2 regions of the Streptomyces sp. NPDC003697 genome follow, and region 2 is predicted to be linked to the other one. Evidence: riboswitches for the same ligand, from Rfam matches in the RefSeq annotation. Region 2 holds a riboswitch; the other holds the start of a gene.
The links. A riboswitch is a leader RNA that binds a small molecule or an ion and turns the genes downstream of it on or off. The one in region 2 is predicted to bind glycine.
Positions count from the first base shown of each region.

Region 1: another riboswitch for glycine. It lies ahead of gcvT (glycine cleavage system aminomethyltransferase GcvT); the one in region 2 lies ahead of gcvP (aminomethyl-transferring glycine dehydrogenase).

Region 1 is NZ_JBSFNN010000058.1:1,211-7,674, reverse strand. It holds gene ACWDNY_RS21685 (enhanced serine sensitivity protein SseB C-terminal domain-containing protein) at 131-886, opposite strand; gene ACWDNY_RS21680 (enhanced serine sensitivity protein SseB) at 1,149-1,940, opposite strand; gene ACWDNY_RS21675 (AAA family ATPase) at 2,247-2,936, opposite strand; glycine riboswitch at 3,114-3,213, shown strand; glycine riboswitch at 3,214-3,337, shown strand; gene gcvT (glycine cleavage system aminomethyltransferase GcvT) at 3,406-4,533, shown strand; gene gcvH (glycine cleavage system protein GcvH) at 4,674-5,051, shown strand; gene glyA (serine hydroxymethyltransferase) at 5,067-6,329, shown strand.
Region 2 is NZ_JBSFNN010000084.1:16,938-23,401, reverse strand. It holds gene ftsR (transcriptional regulator FtsR) at 1-515, shown strand, start outside; gene ACWDNY_RS25935 (bifunctional nuclease family protein) at 766-1,239, shown strand; gene ACWDNY_RS25930 (MerR family transcriptional regulator) at 1,569-2,252, shown strand; gene ACWDNY_RS25925 (DNA polymerase IV) at 2,429-3,892, shown strand; gene ACWDNY_RS25920 (PRC-barrel domain-containing protein) at 3,814-4,185, opposite strand; glycine riboswitch at 4,310-4,404, shown strand; glycine riboswitch at 4,405-4,518, shown strand; gene gcvP (aminomethyl-transferring glycine dehydrogenase) at 4,579-6,464, shown strand, end outside.

The sequences.
Region 1 (6,464 bases), on a different contig from region 2:
CTGGGTAACGGGGGTCGGACGCGGACCAATTGGAGCAATCAGTGGGAGAAGCGGACGTCTCGCCCTCATCTACGCGCGAAGAAGGGCTCCCGGTTCGGAAGCCCTCGGTGCCGGTGGACGGTGCCGCGCGTCAGTAGCCGCCGCGGGGCTGCGGGTACCCGTAGCCGGCCGCCGGGGCCTGCGCGGGGGCGCCGTGCGCCTCGCGGTCGTAGAACGGACGGGCGTTGGCGCGCAGCCACATCGCGATGGGGTCGTACTCGTCGGACATCGCGACCGTGGAGACCGGCAGACCGTCGGGGACGGCGCCGACGGACTGCTGCATCATGGCGCGCACCGAGTCGACGGCCGGCGGGGAGGTGTCGTACACGTCGAGGCCGATGGCCAGGTACGGCGCCCCGAGCGCGGGCTGGACCCAGGCACGGCGCAGCGAGCGGACCGCCGGAGTGCGGTGCGCGTTCTGCGCGAGCAGGGCGTAGAACTGCGCGACGTCGATGGCCGGTTCGGACAGCCTCAGCGGTCCGGCCGGCTGGCGGTCCAGGCCGGTGGCGATGCGGCGCAGGTCGAGCCAGGGGATGCCGACGCCACCGCCGGGGGCGTGCGGGTTCAGCCAGAGGCCGTAGTGGTCGGGGTAGAGGGTGCGGGCGACGTCGAGGCCGTCCACCACCTCGTACGACCGCATCCAGCCGCTGGCCGACAGCTCCTGCGCGGAGGTGACGCAGGGCGCGTAGCCGTGGCCGTCGACCTCCATGTGACCGTACTGCGCGTCGGGGGAGCCGGCCTGGCCGTGCCAGAGCAGCATCCAGACCTGGCCGGAGGAGGGCGTCGCGAGCGCGCGCAGGAGTGCCTCGTAGGCGTCGTACCGCCCGGGCGTCACCTGGCGCAGCATCTGCTCGACCTGCCCGGCCGCGGCGGTGCCAGCGCTCACCTTTTTACCGCCCCTTCATGCAACCAACACTCCGACCGAGCCGTGCGTCCAGTGCCCGGGCAGGCCGCGTTCACACGACATCGCCCGTGGACGCTCTAGCTTAAGCCGCCCCGCGGCGCGGGACCCGCCGCCGTCGGCCCGCGACCGCGGATCGCCCGGGCCGCCGACGTCCCACGCGGCGCGACCCGCGCGCGGTCACCGCCCGCGTCCCGGCCGGGCTCCTTCAGTGGCCCTGCTGGTAGAACGGCCGCACCGTCGCGCGCATCCACTCCCCCACCGGGTCCTCGGCCACGTCCAGGAGAACCAGGTTCACGGGCCATGCGACCGGGACCCGGCCGAGGGCGCGGCCGAGGGCCTCCAGCGGCCGGGCCCGCAGGTCGCCCTCCCAGTGGGACAGTTCCACGCCGACGAACATGACCGGGTCGGCGGTCTCGACGGCGGCGAGGCAGCGGCGGGCGGTGAGCACCACGCCGGTGCCGTCGAACTCCGCGGAGGCGGCGGCGAGGAAGTCCACCGGGTCGTCCTGCCAGTCCGGTTCGAACAGCCGGACCCGGCCGCCGGTCACCGGGCCGTCCAGCGACGTCCGCCCCGCCCGGCACAGCTCCGCCACGGCCTGCGGGGGCAGCGGGACACCGACCACGCCCTCGGGATTCACGGCGATGCCGACCTGCGGGGGCAGCCCGCGCGCGAACTCCACGGCGGGCGCGACGGTACAGGGCATGTGGGCGCCGGCGACCTGGCGGAACTGCTCCTCGGAACTGAAGACCGGCACGTACGCCTGGCCCTCGATCTCCAGCGTGGGCAGGTCGAGCGGACCGCTGTGCGGACCGCCGCCGTTGGGCAGCGGCACCCAGACGAAGCTGCGGCCGAGCACCTCGAGGATGCGCCCGCCGGCCGAGGGCATGCCGAGCGACGCCGACAGCACCTCCTCCAGCTCGTTGCCGGGCCAGCCGCCGTGCGGTTGGGGGTGCGCCTGTGCCGGGAAGTCAGCGGGGATGTCCGCCGGGAAGTCCATCTGCCTACCGCCTGCTGTGAACCACGGGTGTGGCTGAAAGGCTAACGGGTCCCGCGCCGCCCCCTCCGATGCCCACGGAGCGGGCTCCCCGCCCGGGGGTCCCCCGCCGCGGAACGTGCCGCCCGCCGCCGCCGGCCCGCACCGCCGCACGCGGGCGCCCCCCGGTGGCACCACCGGCGCCACCCTCGCACAACGGGCCGACCCCACCGGTGCACGGGCGCACACGGGCGGGCGCCACTGCGGCGCGGGCCGGGCGTGGGCCCGCGCCGCCGCCGCACGGGCGCACGCCCCCGGTGGCGCCGTGCATCACCCCGTGAAGTCGATGCGCCGCAGCGTGTCCGCCGCGTCCCGGTCGAGCAGGACGGCCGAACCGCAGCCGTCGGGCAGGCGGCCCCGTTCGGCCGCGCGCAGCAGTCGTTCGGCGGCCGTGCGGTGGCGCAGGAAGGCGTAGCGCGAGACGCCGCGGCCGCGCTCGCGCTGGCCGGCCAGGGCCGCGGCGGGCGGAACGTCGAGCAGCAGCAGGTGCAGTGTGCCGCCGCGGCGGCGGGCGGCGCGGGCCAGCCAGCCGCGCACCCAGGCCTGCGTCCCGCAGTCGTGCACCACGATCCCCTCACCGGTGCGCAGGGCGCGACGCAGCCCCGCGTAGTGGGCGAGGCGGACGAGCGGCCGGTAGACCGCGTACGGCAGGAACCGCGCGAGCCGGTCGTCGAAGCGGTCGCGGGTGTCCTGGGAGTCGATGCGGGTGCCCCGCACCGCCCGGCGCATCAGGGTGGACTTGCCGCTGCCGGGCAGGCCGGTCACCACGACGAGGTCGCGGGGCCCGAAGAGCAGGGCGTGCGGGCTGCGGCCGGCCCGTTCGCGCAGGTCCCGGACGACGGGCGCGGGGCGCTCCCCGGACCGCACGCGGGCCGGAGCCGCGGGACGCCCCGGCAGTGCTTGGGCCCGTTGCGGCAGCGCGAGTGCCGGAGTCGTGGCGCGTGCCGTGGTGCTGTTCACCGTGATCGCCTCCCCTGGAGTGGTCACAGATCCCCTCCCCCTCGAGTGTAAAAAGAAGGTAATACCCGGTGTCTCGCGTTTTCGTGCACGTAACGCCACAACCCGGTTACGGATGCGGTCCTGCCAGGAGCGGGCGGGGCGTGCAATGATGTTCGCGCCAACTGCATACCGGCCGTTTGAATCCGCGCGGGAGAGTCCCCGGCAGCCGTTTCGCCGGGGCGCCGAAGGAGCAAGTCCCTCCCTTGAATCTCTCAGGCCCCGTCACCGCGCGGGCGAGGCACATCTGAAAAGCGGGCCGCCCGTGCGGCCCCACCCAAGGTGCAAGCCGTGACCCGGCCCGGCTCCCACGCGGACCGGTGGTCATGGCGAACCTCTCAGGTTCCGATGACAGATGGGGAGGAACGTTCCTCGCCCGCCCCCCGCCCGGCCGCGCCCGCGCGGGGGACCCCCATCGCCTGGAGACCGACCGATGAGCAGTACCGAACCCGCACCCAAGCGCCGTACCGCGCTCGACGCGCTGCACCGCTCCCTCGGTGCGACGATGACCGACTTCGCCGGCTGGGACATGCCGCTGCGCTACGGCTCCGAGCGCGACGAGCACCTCGCCGTCCGGACCAGGGCGGGCCTGTTCGACCTGTCCCACATGGGCGAGATCACCGTCACCGGCCCGCAGGCCGCGCGGCTGCTGAACCACGCCCTGGTCGGCAACATCGCCTCCGTCGGCGTCGGCCGCGCCCGCTACACCATGATCTGCCGGGAGGACGGCGGCATCCTCGACGACCTGATCGTCTACCGGCTCGCCGAGAGCGAGTACATGGTCGTCGCCAACGCCTCCAACGCCCAGGTGGTCCTCGACGCGCTGACCGGGCGGGCCGCCGGCTTCGACGCCGAGGTGCGCGACGACCGCGACGCCTACGCCCTGATCGCCGTGCAGGGGCCGGAGTCCCCGGGCATCCTGAAGTCGCTGACCGACGCCGACCTGGACGGTCTGAAGTACTACGCGGGCCTGTCCGGCACCGTCGCCGGCGTCCCCGCACTGATCGCCCGCACCGGCTACACCGGCGAGGACGGCTTCGAGCTGTTCGTCGCCCCGGCCGACGCGGAGAAGCTCTGGCAGGCGCTGACCGACGCGGGCGCCCCCGCCGGGCTGGTCCCGTGCGGGCTGTCCTGCCGCGACACGCTCCGCCTGGAGGCGGGGATGCCGCTGTACGGGCACGAGCTGACGACCTCGCTGACCCCGTTCGACGCGGGTCTCGGCCGGGTGGTGAAGTTCGACAAGGAGGGCGACTTCGTCGGGCGCGAGGCTCTGCTGGCCGCCGCCGCGCGCGCCGAGAACGACCCGCCGCGTGTCCTGGTCGGCCTGGTCGCCGAGGGCCGCCGCGTCCCGCGGGCCGGCTACGCCGTCGTCGCCGGCGGCCAGGTGATCGGCGAGGTCACCTCCGGCGCCCCCTCCCCCACGCTCGGCAAGCCGATCGCCATGGCCTACGTCGACGCCGCGCACGCGGCGCCGGGCACCGCCGGCGTCGGCGTGGACATCCGGGGCAGCCACGAGCCGTACGAGGTCGTGGCGCTCCCGTTCTACAAGCGCCGGAAGTAGCAACCGGTCGGGCGGGGCCCGGCGCCGTCGGACGCGCGCCCGGCCGCCCGCGTGTGACACCGGGCACTTTCCCCCGCTCGCCGGCACCTTCGTCCGTCCCCCGTCACCACCACCGACCCGATTAAAGGAGAATTCACGCCATGAGCAACCCCGAGCAGCTGCGTTACAGCAAGGAGCACGAGTGGCTGTCGCCCGCCGAGGACGGCGTCGCGACGATCGGCATCACCGAGTTCGCGGCCAACGCGCTCGGCGACGTCGTCTACGCCCAGCTCCCGGAGGTCGGCACCGAGGTGAGCGCGGGCGAGACCTGCGGCGAGCTGGAGTCGACCAAGTCGGTGTCCGACCTGTACTCCCCCGTCAGTGGTGAGGTCACCGAGATCAACGAGGACGTCGTCAACGACCCGTCGCTGGTGAACTCCGCGCCGTACGAGGGCGGCTGGCTGTTCAAGGTGCGGGTGACGGAGGAGCCGGCCGAGCTGCTCTCCGCCGACGAGTACGCCTCCCACACCGCCGGCTGAGGAAGACCCAGCGACATGTCGATGCTGAACACCCCCCTGCACGAGCTCGACCCCGAGGTGGCCGCCGCGGTCGACGCCGAACTGCACCGCCAGCAGTCCACGCTGGAGATGATCGCCTCGGAGAACTTCGCCCCCGTCGCGGTCATGGAGGCCCAGGGCTCCGTCCTGACCAACAAGTATGCCGAGGGCTATCCCGGCCGCCGCTACTACGGCGGCTGCGAGCACGTCGACGTCACCGAGCAGATCGCGATCGACCGGGTCAAGGAGCTGTTCGGCGCGGAGTACGCCAACGTGCAGCCGCACTCCGGCGCCTCCGCCAACCAGGCCGCGCTCTTCGCGCTGGCCCGGCCCGGCGACACCATCCTCGGCCTGGACCTGGCCCACGGCGGCCACCTGACCCACGGAATGCGGCTGAACTTCTCCGGCAAGCAGTTCCACGTGGTCGCCTACCACGTGGACGACGACGGCCTGGTCGACATGGCCGAGGTCGAGCGGCTGGCCAAGGAGCACCGCCCGAAGGTGATCATCGCCGGCTGGTCCGCGTACCCGCGGCAGCTGGACTTCGCCGCCTTCCGCCGCATCGCCGACGAGACCGGCGCCCACCTGTGGGTCGACATGGCCCACTTCGCGGGCCTGGTCGCCGCCGGTCTGCACCCGAACCCGGTGCCGTACGCGGACGTGGTCACCTCGACCACCCACAAGACGCTCGGCGGCCCGCGCGGCGGCATCATCCTGGCGAAGAAGGACTTCGCCAAGAAGCTGAACTCCTCGGTGTTCCCCGGCTTCCAGGGCGGTCCGCTGGAGCACGTCATCGCGGCCAAGGCGGTGTCCTTCAAGGTCGCCGCCTCCGAGGAGTTCAAGGAGCGGCAGCGCCGGACGGTCGAGGGTGCGAAGATCCTCGCCGAGCGGCTCACCGCGCCGGACGCCCGCGCGGCCGGGGTGAACGTCCTGTCCGGCGGTACGGACGTCCACCTGCTCCTGGTCGACCTGCGCGAGTCCGAGCTCGACGGGCAGCAGGCCGAGGACCGCCTCCACGAGGTCGGCATCACGGTCAACCGCAACGCCGTCCCGAACGACCCGCGGCCGCCGATGGTGACGTCCGGCCTGCGCATCGGCACGCCCGCCCTGGCGACCCGCGGCTTCACCGCCGACGACTTCGCCGAGGTCGCGGACGTCATCGCCGAGACCCTCAAGCCGTCCTACGAGGCGGAGACGCTCAAGGCGCGGGTGAAGGCGCTGGCCGACAAGCACCCGCTCTACCCGGGTCTGAACCGGTAGAACCCCTTCGCCGGGCACCGCGCACACTGGACCGTGGGCGCGGTGCCCCTCGCGCGCCCGCCCGGCACGCGGCGCCCACCCCGCGCCGGTGCCGCCGTCGCACGTCCCGCACACCCGTACCCGGTGCCCACCCCG
Region 2 (6,464 bases):
TCCTGAGGATGCAGCGGGACCACTACCTTCCGCTGAAGGTCATTCGCGAGCACCTGGACGCGGTGGAGCGCGGCGAGGCCGTCCCGCTGCCGGTACTGGGCCGGCAGCGCGAGGGGGAGGCCGGCCCGGCGGAGCCCGAGACGCCCACGGCGGCCCGGATCGGCCGGGCCGAGCTGCTGGCCGCCGCCGGGATCGAGGAGCGGGACCTCGAGGAGTGGGAGGCGTACGGGCTCCTCACTCCGCTGGCGGAGGGGGGCTACGACGCCCGGGCGGTGACCGTCGCCTCGCTCGTCTCCGAGCTGGGCCGCCACGGGATCGAGCCCCGGCACCTGCGGGTCATGAAGGCGGCCGCCGACCGTGAGGCCGGGCTCGTCGAGCAGGTGGTGGCCCCGCTGAGGCGGCACCGCAATCCGCAGACCAGGACCCACGCCGAGTCCCGTGCCAGGGAGCTGGCCGGGCTGACGGCGAAGCTGCACGCGGCGCTGGTGCAGACCGCGCTACGGGCTGTCCCGTAGTACGCGGTGGATCAGCGTGCGGCGTCGGATGCGGTGCGCCGCAAGGCGGAGGGTCGTCCTCGTACTGGGCGTATTCGGGTGATCCGACAACGCGGCGAGGTGCCGTGGCTGTCGTCGTGCGCCCGCCGGGATTGCGGGACAGCCCTTGGGGGTGTGGCTGCCCTGAACGGGCCGGAACACGACGGCCCGGATCGGCCACCCGTTCCGGCCCGACTACCCAAACCTTGCGACCACGGCCTAGGGTTGCTGTGTGAACGAGCTCGATGTCGTAGGTGTCCGGGTCGAGATGCCCTCCAACCAACCGATCGTGCTCCTGCGCGAAGTGGGAGGCGACCGCTACCTCCCCATCTGGATCGGGCCGGGGGAGGCGACGGCCATCGCCTTCGCCCAGCAGGGCATGGCCCCCGCGCGACCGCTGACGCACGACCTGTTCAAGGACGTGCTCGAGGCCGTCGGCCAGGAACTCACCGAAGTGCGCATCACGGATCTGCGGGAAGGCGTCTTCTACGCGGAGCTGGTGTTCGCGAGCGGAGTCGAGGTGAGCGCCCGTCCGTCCGACGCCATAGCGCTGGCCCTGCGCACCGGGACGCCGATCTACGGCAGCGATACGGTGCTCGACGACGCGGGCATCGCGATCCCCGACGAGCAGGAGGACGAGGTGGAGAAGTTCCGCGAGTTCCTCGACCAGATCTCGCCGGAGGACTTCGGCACCAGCAACCAGTAGTCGCCGTACGTGCGGGGCCCGGGGCGCTGCCAGGCGTGGGCGGCGGGCTGCGGCGCGGGACGGTTCTCCGGGGCCCGACCCGGCGCCCGGCGCAGGTGCGCGGCTGTCCGCGGCAGCGCGCGGAGCGGCGCCGTCCGGCGGCACATGCCACCGGCTGGAGGCCGTTCTACGGCTCCCCGGGCAGGGCATTCGGCTAGCCTTTCCCCGCGGTGGGGTGCGGGAAACCACTCTTAGGGTGATTATCACTCGGCGTGCCGAGTGTGGCGATCGTTGACGCACCCCTGGTGACTGCCTACCGTCGAGAAGGCAGGTCGAGGACGGAGGTCGGCGTGGGAAGCAGCGGCGACGGTACGGCTGGGGGTGCCCCCGGACGTGGTGTCGGGGGAAGCGGTCCGTACCCACCTCCGGGCTCTCGGCTCCGCCCCGGCTGGGGGTATGTCCAGCCCGGCAGCGCGGCCGACCGCGCTCCGCAGCGACCTACGGCCGTGCCGAGCAGCGGAGGGGCGACATCCATGGCGTCCGAGCAGATCGGCTACCGCGGTCCGACGGCCTGCGCGGCCGCCGGCATCACCTACCGGCAACTGGACTACTGGGCGCGCACCGGTCTGGTCGAGCCGAGCGTGCGGCCCGCCTACGGATCCGGCACGCAGCGTCTGTACAGCTTCCGCGACGTCGTGGTCCTCAAGATCGTCAAGCGGTTCCTCGACACGGGGGTGTCCCTCCAGAACATCCGCACCGCCGTCCAGCACCTGCGCGAGCAGGGTTTCCACGACCTGGAGCGTCTGACGCTGATGAGCGACGGCGCCACGGTGTACGAGTGCACCTCCCCCGACGAGGTGCACGCGCTGCTCCAGGGCGGCCAGGGCATCTTCGGGATCGCCGTCGGCGTCGTCTGGCGGGACGTGGAGAACGCGCTGTCGCAGCTGCACGGGGAACGTGTCGACACCGGCGAGACGCTGCTCGGGCACAATCCGGCCGACGAGCTGGCGCGCCGGCGCAACAGGGCGGTCTGACACCGGCCGTCCGGTCCGGGGACCCGCCACCGGTCCGCACCCGGCCCGGGCTCGCCGCCGGTCGTCCGTTTCCCGGGTTTCCGGGTTCTCAGGTTCTCAGGGTTCCCGGGCTCCTCGCCCGCCGCCGGTGCGCCCGCCGTGCGACGTTGTCAGTGGCGTGGTGCAGCATCGGAGATGTGAGAACCGCGCCCACGATCCTGCACCTCGACATGGACGCCTTCTTCGCCTCGGCGGAACAGGCGTCCAAGCCGAGCCTGCGCGGGAAGGCCGTCGTCGTGGGCGGTCTCGGACCGCGCGGTGTGGTCGCCACCGCCTCGTACGAGGCGCGGGTCTTCGGGGTCCACTCGGCGATGCCGATGGCCCAGGCACGGCGGCTGGCGCCGAACGCCGCGTACCTGGTGCCGCGCTTCACCTTCTACCGGGCGATCAGCGAGCAGGTGATGGGGCTGCTGCGGGCGCTGTCGCCGCTGGTGGAGCCGCTGAGCCTGGACGAGGCGTTCGTGGACCTGGAGGCCGGGGGAGCGGCCGGGGACGCCGAGTCGGCCCGGGCGGTGGGCAGGAAGCTGCGCGCCGACATACGCGCGGTCACGGGTCTGACGGGATCCGTGGGCCTCGCCGCCTCCAAGATGCTCGCCAAGATCGCCTCGGAGCAGGCCAAGCCGGACGGCCTGGTGCTCATCGAGCCGGGCACCGAGCGCGCCCTGCTCGAACCGATGCCGGTGCGGACCCTGCCGGGTGTGGGACCGGCGACGGGCGACCACCTGCGGCGGGCGGGCATCCACACGGTCGGCGAGATTGCCGAGGCGGGCGAGGACGAGCTGGTCCGGCTGCTGGGGAAGGCGCACGGGCACGCGCTGCACGCCATGGCGCTGGCGCGCGACGAGCGGCCCGTGGTCGCCGAGCGGGAGGCGAAGTCGGTCTCGGTCGAGGACACCTACGACGTCGACATCCACGACCGGCTCCGGGTGGGCCTGCAGGTGCAGCGGCTCGCGGACCGGTGCGTGCGGCGGCTGCGCGGGGCCGGACTGTCGGGGCGGACGATCGTGCTGAAGGTCCGGCGGTACGACTTCTCCACGCTGACCCGGTCGGAGACCCTGCGGGGGCCCACGGACGACCCGGCCGTCGTGCGGGAGGCGGCCGCCCGGCTGCTGGACTCCGTGGACACCACGGGCGGTGTGCGGTTGCTCGGCGTGGGGGTCACGGGGCTCGCCGACTACACGCAGGAGGACCTGTTCGCCCAGGCGGCCGGGGTGCGGGAGGCCGGACCGGCGGAGGAGCCGGCGGAACAGGGGCCGTCCGAGGAGCAGCCGGAGCCCGGCGAGCGGCGCTGGCCGGCGGGGCACGACGTGCGCCACGCGGTGCACGGACACGGGTGGGTGCAGGGCAGCGGCCTGGGCCGGGTCACCGTCCGGTTCGAGACGCCCGGCTCCGGACCGGGGCGGGTGCGGACGTTCCGCGTCGACGATGCCGATCTGGAGCCCGCTGATCCGCTTCCGTTGGTGGAACTGGGGCCGGGTGAGGAGGGCGGGCGGGTCTCCACGGCGGCTGAGGGAGCCGGTGCTCAGGTCTCCTCGGAGCCCGCCAGCTTGCCGAACTCGTGGTCGGGGACCGGGGGAGCGGAGGCGACGTCGAGACCGTAGTGGTGGTACAGCTGCAGTTCCTGCTCCGGGGAGAGATGGCGGCCCACGCCGAAGTCGGGAGCCTCCTTGATCAGTGCGCGGGCGAAGGGCACGCGCAGGGTGCCCTCGACCAGCTCGCTGGGCGCCAGGGGCACGAAGGCGTCCCGGGAGAACAGGCCCGTGCGTATCGCCGCCCACTCCGGCACCCCGGTCGCGTCGTCGAGGTACACCTCGTCCACGGTGCCGATCTTGTTGCCGTCGCGGTCGAACGCCTTGCGCCCGATCAGATTGCGCGGGTCGATTTCGGTTCGCACAGGGCCCTCCACTGCGTCGCGATGGTTCGCACCTCATCCGTAAGCACTACGAAAGAGCACAAACGGCACTGCGGCCACTCGAAGGCCTGGCCGGCGTGCCCGCTGGTAGGCTGGCAGCGGCTGCTGACCCCGTGCGGGAGAGTCCTCCGATGACGTCGGAGGCGCCGAAGGAGCAAATCCTCCCCGGAATCTCTCAGGCCCACGTACCGCAGGGGCGAGGTCACTCTGGAAAGCAGGGCGGGTGTCGACGGCGTCCGCTCTCACCGACGGGGAAAGCCGGAGCCTTCGGGCGACCCGGTGAAGCTCTCAGGTCGAGATGACAGAGGGGGAGGCCGTCCGGGCACCCGTGCCGTGGTGCCCTCGAAGGTCGCGTCAGACCAGGAGGCCTCCGCAATGACCGCCCATCGCACTCCGCTTTCCGAACTCGAACGGGGAACGCCCTTCGAGCAGCGCCACATCGGCCCCGACCAGGAGGCCCGGGCCAAGATGCTCGCGCAGGTCGGCTACGGCTCGCTGGACGAGCTCACCGCCGCGGCGGTCCCGGACGTGATCAAGAACGCCGATGGGCTCGCCCTGCCGGGCGCGCGCACGGAGGCCGAGGTACTGGCCGAGCTGCGCTCCCTCGCCGACCGCAACCAGGTCCTCGGCTCCATGATCGGCCTCGGGTACTACGGGACGTTCACCCCGCCCGTGATCCTGCGCAACGTCATGGAGAACCCCGCCTGGTACACCGCCTACACCCCGTACCAGCCCGAGATCTCCCAGGGCCGCCTCGAGGCGCTGCTGAACTTCCAGACGATGGTGGCCGAGCTCACCGGCCTGCCGACCTCGGGCGCCTCGCTGCTCGACGAGGGCACCGCGGCCGCCGAGGCCGTGGCGCTGTCCCGGCGCATGGGCAAGAACAAGAAGGGCCTGTTCCTGGTCGACGCGGACGCGCTGCCGCAGACCGTCGCCGTCATCCGGACCCGGGCCGAGCCGACCGGCATGGACGTCGTCGTCGCGGACCTGAGTGAGGGCATCCCCGCGGAGATCGCCGGCCGCGACATCAACGGCGTGCTGCTGCAGTACCCCGGCGCCTCCGGTGCCGTGCGCGACCTGAAGCCGGTCATCGACCAGGCGCACGAGCTGGGTGCGGTCGTCACGGTCGCCGCCGACCTGCTCGCCCTCACCCTGCTGAAGTCCCCCGGCGAGCTCGGCGCCGACATCGCCGTCGGCACCACCCAGCGCTTCGGTGTCCCGATGGGCTTCGGCGGGCCGCACGCCGGCTACATGGCGGTGCGCGAGAAGTTCGCGCGCAGCCTGCCCGGCCGCCTCGTCGGCGTCTCCGTCGACGCCGACGGGCACAGGGCCTACCGCCTTGCGCTGCAGACCCGCGAGCAGCACATCCGCCGCGAGAAGGCGACCAGCAACATCTGCACCGCCCAGGTGCTGCTCGCCGTCATGGCCGGCATGTACGCGGTCTACCACGGCCCCGAGGGCCTGAGGACCATCGCCCGGCGCACCCACCGCTACGCCACGGTCCTCGCCGAGGGCCTGAGGGCCGGCGGCGCCGAGGTCGTGCACGGCGCGTACTTCGACACCGTGACCGTCAGGGCCGGGGGCCGTGCCGCCGAGATCGTCGCCGCGGCGCGCGACCACGGCGTCAACCTGCGCCTCGTCGACGCCGACCACGTGTCGGTCGCCTGCGACGAGACCACCACGCGGGCCCAGCTGGCGGTCGTGTGGAGCGCCTTCGGTGTCGAGGGCGACGTCGAGGCGCTGGACGGTGCGGCCGGTGACACCCTTCCGGACGACCTGCTGCGCACGGACGACTACCTGACCCACCCGGTCTTCCGCCGGCACCGCTCCGAGACGGCGATGCTGCGGTACCTGCGCCGGCTCGCCGACCGCGACTACGCGCTCGACCGCGGCATGATCCCGCTGGGCTCGTGCACCATGAAGCTCAACGCGACGACCGAGATGGAGCCGGTCACCTGGCCCGAGTTCGGGCAGCTGCACCCCTTCGCGCCGGCCGAGCAGGCCGAGGGCTACCTCACGCTCATCCGTGAGCTGGAGGAGCGTCTCGCCGAGGTCACCGGCTACGACAAGGTCTCCCTCCAGCCGAACGCGGGTTCGCAGGGCGAGCTGGCCGGTCTCCTCGCCGTTCGCGGCTACCACCGCGCCAACGGCGACGACCGGCGCACCGTGTGCCTCATCCCGTCCTCGGCGCACGGCACCAACGCCGCCAGCGCCGTGATGGCGGGCATGAAGATCGTCGTCGTCAGGACCGCCGAGGACGG